DNA from 2 places in the Kitasatospora sp. NPDC056327 genome. Region 2 is predicted to be linked to the other one. Evidence: riboswitches for the same ligand, from Rfam matches in the RefSeq annotation. Region 2 holds a riboswitch; the other holds the start of a gene.
The links. A riboswitch is a leader RNA that binds a small molecule or an ion and turns the genes downstream of it on or off. The one in region 2 is predicted to bind glycine.
Positions count from the first base shown of each region.

Region 1 (3,397 bases), on a different contig from region 2:
GTAGCCCTCGGCGTACTTGTTGGTCAGGACCGAGCCCTGGGCCTCCATGACCGCCACCGGGGCGAAGTTCTCGGAGGCGATCATCTCCAGGGTGGTCTGCTGGCGGTGCAGCTCGGCGTCGACCGCGGCGGCGATCTCCGGGTCGAGGGCGTGCAGGGACTGGTTCAGAACCGTCATGGTGGAGTCTTCCCGGGAGGAATGAGGGGGACGGGACCGGCCGGCGCGGGGCGGCCGCCGCTGCGCGGCCGCCCCGGCGGTGGCTCAGGCCGAGGGGTTGGTGAGCGCGGTGTACTCGTCGGCGCTCAGCAGCTTGCCGGCGGACTCGACGCGGACCTTGAACAGCCAGCCGCCCTCGAACGGGTCGCTGTTGACCAGGCTGTTGTCGTCGGCGACGGCGTCGTTGACCTCGACGACCACGCCGGTCACCGGCGAGTACAGGTCGCTGACCGACTTGGTCGACTCCAGCTCGCCACAGGTCTCGCCGGCGGTCACCTCGGCGTCGACGTCGGGCAGCTGCACGTAGACGATGTCGCCCAGGGCGTCGGCGGCGTGCTTGGTGATGCCGATCGTGGCGATCTCACCGGCGGCGGCGGTGGTCAGCCACTCGTGCTCCTCGGTGTACTGCAGGTGCTGGGGGTTGCTCATGGCGTCATTCTCCAGGATGGGAAGCGGGTACGGCGAAGCGGCCCGGCGCGCGGACGTGCCCCGCGTGGGAAAACAGGTGGGGCGGGGTCAGCGGGCGCGCTTGTAGAACGGCAGCGCGACGACCGTGACCGGCTCGTGCCGGCCGCGCACGTCCACCGCGACGGTGGTGCCGGGGGCCGCGTGCGCGGCGTCCACGTAGGCCATCGCGATCGGCTTCTCCAGGGTGGGGGAGGGCGCGCCGGAGGTGATCCGGCCGATCGGCCCGCCGTCGGCGGAGACCACGGTGTACTCGGCGCGCGGCACCCGCTTGCCCTCGGAGACCAGGCCGACCAGCACCCGCGGCGGCTTGGCCTCGGCCTCGGCGGCGGCCTTCTCCAGGGCCTTGCGGCCGACGAAGGCGCCGTCGTTGGTGGTCTTGTCGAAGCGGACGACCCGGCCCAGACCGGCGTCGAACGGGGTCAGGTCGGTGGAGAGCTCGTGGCCGTACAGCGGCATGCCGGCCTCCAGGCGCAGCGTGTCGCGGCAGGACAGGCCGCAGGGGACCAGACCGCGGTCGGCGCCGGCCGCGGTCAGCGCCTGCCAGACCTGCTCGGCGTCGCCCGGGTTGCAGAAGATCTCGAAGCCGTCCTCGCCGGTGTAGCCGGTGCGGGCGAGCAGCACGTCGCGGCCGGCCACCTGGGCGGGGAGGATCGCGTAGTACTTGAGGCCGGGCAGGTCGGCCTCGGTGGTGCCGGCCAGGATCGCGGTGGACTCCGGGCCCTGGACGGCGATCAGCGCGTAGGCGTCGCGGTCGTCGGAGACGACGGCGTTGTAGCCCTTGGCACGGGCGATCAGCTCGTCCAGCACCAGCTGGGCGTTGGAGGCGTTGGCGACGACCAGGAAGGCGTCCTCGCGCAGGCGGTAGACGATCAGGTCGTCCAGGATGCCGCCGTTCTCGGCGCAGATCATGGTGTAGCGGGCGCGCAGCTCGCCGAGCGCGGAGACGAAGCCGACCAGGGCGTGGTCCAGCATCTCGCCGGCCTGCGGGCCGGTGACGGTGATCTCGCCCATGTGCGACAGGTCGAACAGGCCGGCCCGGGTGCGGACCGCGAGGTGCTCCTCGCGCTCGCTGCCGTAGCGCAGCGGCATGTCCCAGCCGGCGAAGTCGGTCATGGTGGCGCCGAGGGCGCGGTGCAGCGCGTCGAGCGCGGTGAGGCGGAGGGACGACATGGCCAGGAACTCCTCGGTCGGGGCACTCAGGGGTGCGCGCGCCGGGACCGGCCCTGCTCGGGGGCGGCGGACCCTGCGCGCGGGCATGCGGCGGCTGGGTCTCCCCATCTGTCGTCGAACCTGAGAGCTTCACCGCCCCGCTGCCCGGTAGGGGACAGCATGGCGGCTTGCACCGTGGGTGGGCGCACGGCAGGGCCGTGCGCCGCTTTCCAGATCTGCCTAACCCGTGCGGTAGGGGTGCCTGAGAGATTCCGGGGAGGACTTGCTCCTTCGGCGCCGGCCGTGCCGCCTGGACGGGGGCACTCCGGACTCTCCCGCGCGGGTTCGAGCGGCCGGTATGGAGTTGGAGGGATCCGGGTGGTAGCCACCGCGGACGCGGACATCATGGCACGTCCGTGCGGATGAGGGGAGAGGGGCCTGCGTCACGTACGCCCTCCCGCCCCGCCGCGAGCAGCCGAAACGCTAGGCTGCGGGGATCGGCGAGCAGAGGGCGGTACAGCGGCGCATGGGGAACCCGGTGGAGCAGCAGGGGTGGGGCGGACCGGAGGCGGCGCCGCCGGGCGGCGCGTGGCCGGCCAACGAGCTGGAGCAGGTGCTCACCGCCGCGCTCGGCGACCCGGGCGCGACCCCCCGCGTGATCGAGGTGCTGGCGCGCAGCCAGGTGTGGATCCCGCTGCCGTCCGGCGGGGACCCGCAGGGGCGGTCGCTGGACCTGCCGGTGGTCGAGCTGGCCGGCGGCCCCTACGTCCCGGTGTACTCCTCGCAGGAGGTGTTCCTCCAGCAGGCACCGGGGATGCCGTTCGCGGTCGCGCCGGTGTGGGAGTTCGCCCGGGGGCTGCCGCTGGGCGTGGGCATCGCCGTCAATCCGGAGGCCCCGGTGGGCATCCCGGTGCCCCCGGAGGGCGTGGCCGAGCTGCGCCGCGGGCCGCGCGAGGACCGCTGGGAGGCCGCCCCCGACGCGCCGTCCGGCGGCCGGGTGGCACTGCGCGAGCCGGTGCCGGGCGAGGACCCGGAGGCCTTCCTGGCCGCCTGCCGCACGGAACTGGCGGGGCTGCCCGGGGTGCTGACCGCGCGGCGCGCGCTGGCCAGCGTCGAGGGCGAGCCGACCGTCATGTTCGTGGGGGTCCAGCTGGACCCGGCGGCCCCGGCCGACCCGGTTGCGGTGAACGGGGCATTGGGGCGAGCGCTGGGAACCGCGCCGCTGCCCGGCGGCGTCCACCTCGTACTGCTCGACCTCGCGGACGATCCGGTGGTCGACTGGTTGGTGAACCGGGTCGCGCCCTTCTACGTGCGGGGCTGACCGGGACGCCCGCCGTCCGTCCGGCACCCGCCGGGGCGGGTGGGGGTGCGGGAGCGGTGCGGACCCCCGCCACGTCGGCGTGGCGGCGGTCGGCGGCGCCCCATAGGGTGCGTGCTGACGGCCGCCGGGCCGACGGTGACGGACGAGGAACGAAGAGGCGCAGCGAGGTGGGCGCATGAGTGCGGGATCGGTAGCTGGCGGTGCACCGGGGCCCTGGGGCCAGGCGCCCACCGGACGCCCGGA
Region 1 is NZ_JBHJRC010000297.1:2,689-6,085, forward strand. It holds gene glyA (serine hydroxymethyltransferase) at 1-177, opposite strand, end outside; gene gcvH (glycine cleavage system protein GcvH) at 262-645, opposite strand; gene gcvT (glycine cleavage system aminomethyltransferase GcvT) at 733-1,854, opposite strand; glycine riboswitch at 2,074-2,181, opposite strand; gene ACFCX4_RS30255 (enhanced serine sensitivity protein SseB) at 2,360-3,154, shown strand; gene ACFCX4_RS30260 (enhanced serine sensitivity protein SseB C-terminal domain-containing protein) at 3,330-3,397, shown strand, end outside.
Region 1: another riboswitch for glycine. It lies ahead of gcvT (glycine cleavage system aminomethyltransferase GcvT); the one in region 2 lies ahead of gcvP (aminomethyl-transferring glycine dehydrogenase).

Region 2 (3,397 bases):
TGCAGGTTCAGGTGCGAGACGTCCGCGCCGAACTTGCCCGGCTTGGCCAGGCCGACCAGGGCGTTCAGGTTGGCACCGTCGACGTACACCTGGCCGCCGGCCTCGTGCACCAGGCCGCAGATCTCGGTGATCTGGGTCTCGTACACGCCGTGGGTGGACGGGTAGGTGACCATCAGCACGGAGAGGCTGTCACGGTGCTGCTCGATCTTGGCCTTGAGGTCGTCGACGTCGACGTCGCCGTCGACCAGGGTCTTGACCACGACCACGCGCATGCCGGCCATCACCGCGGAGGCGGCGTTGGTCCCGTGCGCGGAGGACGGGATGAGGCAGACGTCGCGCCGGGTGTCGCCGTTGGCGTGGTGGTAGGCCCGGACGGCGAGCAGGCCGGCCAGCTCGCCCTGGGAGCCGGCGTTCGGCTGGATGGACACGGCGTCGTAACCGGTCACCTCGACCAGTTGCTGCTCCAGCCCGCGGATCAGGGTGAGGAAGCCCTCGGCCTGGTCGACCGGGGCGAAGGGGTGCAGCTGGCCGAACTCCGGCCAGGTCACCGACTCCATCTCGGTGGTGGCGTTGAGCTTCATGGTGCAGGAGCCCAGCGGGATCATGCCGCGGTCCAGCGCGTAGTCCCGGTCCGACAGGCGGCGCAGGTAGCGCAGCATGGCGGTCTCCGAGCGGTGGCTGTGGAAGACCGGGTGCGTCAGGTACTCGTCCTCGCGCAGCAGCGCGGCGGGCAGCGCGTCGGCGTCCTCCGCCGTCGCGGCGCCCTCGACGCCGAACGCGGCCCAGACGCCCGCCAGGTGCTCGCGGGTGGTGGTCTCGTCGGTGGAGACCGAGATCCGGTCCTCGCCGTCCTGGAAGACGTTGATGCCGTTGGCGCGGGCGGCGGCGGCGATGCCGGCCGCGCGGCCCGGGACGACCGCGGTGACGGTGTCGAAGAACTCGCCGTGCAGCAGCTCCACGCCGCCGGCCCGCAGGCCCTCGGCGAGGGCGGCGGCGTAGCGGTGGGTGCGGCGGGCGATGTCGGCCAGTCCGTCCGGACCGTGGTAGACGGCGTACATCGAGGCCATCACGGCGAGCAGCACCTGGGCGGTGCAGATGTTGCTGGTCGCCTTCTCGCGGCGGATGTGCTGCTCGCGGGTCTGCAGCGCCAGGCGGTAGGCGCGGTTGCCGTCGGCGTCGACCGAGACGCCGACCAGACGGCCGGGGAGCGAGCGGGCGTACTCGGCGCGCACCGCGAGGTAGCCGGCGTGCGGGCCGCCGAAGCCCATCGGCACGCCGAAGCGCTGCGAGGTGCCGCAGGCGATGTCGGCGCCGAGCTCGCCCGGGGACTTCAGCAGGGTGAGCGCGAGCAGGTCGGCGGCGACGGCGACGATCGCGCCCAGGCCGTGGGCCTGCTCGATCACCGGGGCGAGGTCGCGGACCGCACCGGTGGCGCCCGGGTACTGGAGCAGCAGGCCGAAGACGCCGCGCTCGGCGATGTCGGCCGGGATGCCGTCGGACAGGTCCGCGACGACGACCTCGACACCGGTCGGCACGGCGCGGGTGTTGATCACCGCGACGGTCTGCGGCAGGGTGTCGGCGTCGACCAGGAACACGCCGCCCTTGACCTTGGTGACCCGGCGGGCCAGGGCCATCGCCTCGGCGGCCGCGGTGCCCTCGTCCAGCAGGGAGGAGCCGGAGGTGGGCAGGCCGGTCAGGTCGGAGACCACGGTCTGGAAGTTGAGCAGCGCCTCCAGGCGGCCCTGCGAGATCTCCGGCTGGTACGGGGTGTACGCGGTGTACCAGGCCGGGTTCTCCATGACGTTGCGCAGGATCACCGGCGGGGTGAAGGTGCCGTAGTAGCCCAGGCCGATCATCGACGTGAGCACGGAGTTACGGCCGGCCAGCTCGCGCAGCTCGGCGAGGACCTCGGCCTCGCTGCGGCCGGCGGGCAGGTCGAGCGCCGTGATCGAGCGGATCGCCTCGGGAACGGCGGTGGTGGCCAGCTCGTCCAGCGAGCCGTAACCGACCTGGGCCAGCATCTTCTCCTGCGCGGCGGCGTCGGGGCCGATGTGGCGGTTCTCGAAGGGGCTGGCCTGTTCGAGCTCGGTGAGGGTCGCGGGGGTGGTGGGGCGTCCCGAGTTCGGCTGGGCGTTCATGGTGGTCGAGGCCTCCTGGTCACGGACCGGCGGGGGTGCGCACGCCGGGCTGCCTCGCCGCTGCGGACAACAGCGGAGGACCCGGTCGGACGAACCCGACAGGCCTCCCCCTCTGTCATCGGGACCTGAGAGCTTCGCCCGCACGGGGCGCCGTGGGACGCCCCGCCGGCTTGCACCGTCGGTGAGGGTGGGGTCCGCCGGCTCCCTCGCCCGCGATCCTGCCCTGCTTTCCAGAGTGACCTATCCCGCACGGTACGGATGCCTGAGAGATTCCGGGGAGGAGTTGCTCCTTCGGCGCCCCGACCAGCGGTTTCCGCTGTCGGGGACTCTCCCGAGCGGGCTCGGCGGTCGCGCCCAGGGTACCAGCGGGAGGCCCCGCGATCACGGGTGCGTCAGGTCACTCGACGGCTTCGCCCATGACGGCGGCCCCGACCCGGACGGCCCAGCCCCGGGCCCGTCCGGCCGCACCCCGGTCGCGCGGGCCGGGTTGATGGCTTTTGGTGTGAAAAGGCGGACGCGACGGGCGGGCCGGCCACCGTCCTGCGGGAGTCCCGCACGATCACCGCACTGGAGGAAAGAGTGCAGACCGACATCGATCCCCGGGACCTCATCGGCCACAAGGCGGTCGACCGCAACGGGGACAAGATCGGCACCATCGACGAGGTGTACCTGGACGACGCCACCGGCCGGCCCGAGTGGGCCGCCGTCCGGACCGGCATCTTCGGCCGGGACGCCTTCGTGCCCCTGACCACGAGCGAGTTCTCCGGCGACGAGCTGCGGGTCCCCTACGACAAGTCCCTGGTGAAGGAGTCGCCGGACTTCGGGGTCGGCCAGCACCTGTCGCCCGCCCAGGAGCTCCAGCTCTACCGCTACTACGGGCTGGACACCCCGGCGGACGGCCGCCCCGCGACGGGCGAGGGGTCCGGCCCGGAGCCCGCCGACCTGGACTTCGGCACCACCGCGGGCCGGGGCGGCGCCGCGGTGGCCGGCACTGCGGCGGGCGCGGCGGCGGGCGCCGCCGTCCACAACGGGCCGACGCCCTCCGGCGGCGCGGCCCCGTCCAACGGCACGGCCCCGGCCGCCGGGACCAACGGCACCGGCGCGGCCCGCCCGGCCCGACAGCTCACCTTCCACCACTCCCCCGCCCCCAGCCCGGCCGCCGACCTCGGCAAGCCGTCCGACCCCGCCCCGGAGGCCCACGTGCGGACCGTCGCCACCCCCGCGTCCACCACCGCGGCACCCGGTGCCCCGGAGCCGGG
Region 2 is NZ_JBHJRC010000077.1:4,715-8,111, reverse strand. It holds gene gcvP (aminomethyl-transferring glycine dehydrogenase) at 1-2,138, opposite strand, end outside; glycine riboswitch at 2,379-2,482, opposite strand; gene ACFCX4_RS14075 (DUF2382 domain-containing protein) at 2,718-3,397, shown strand, end outside.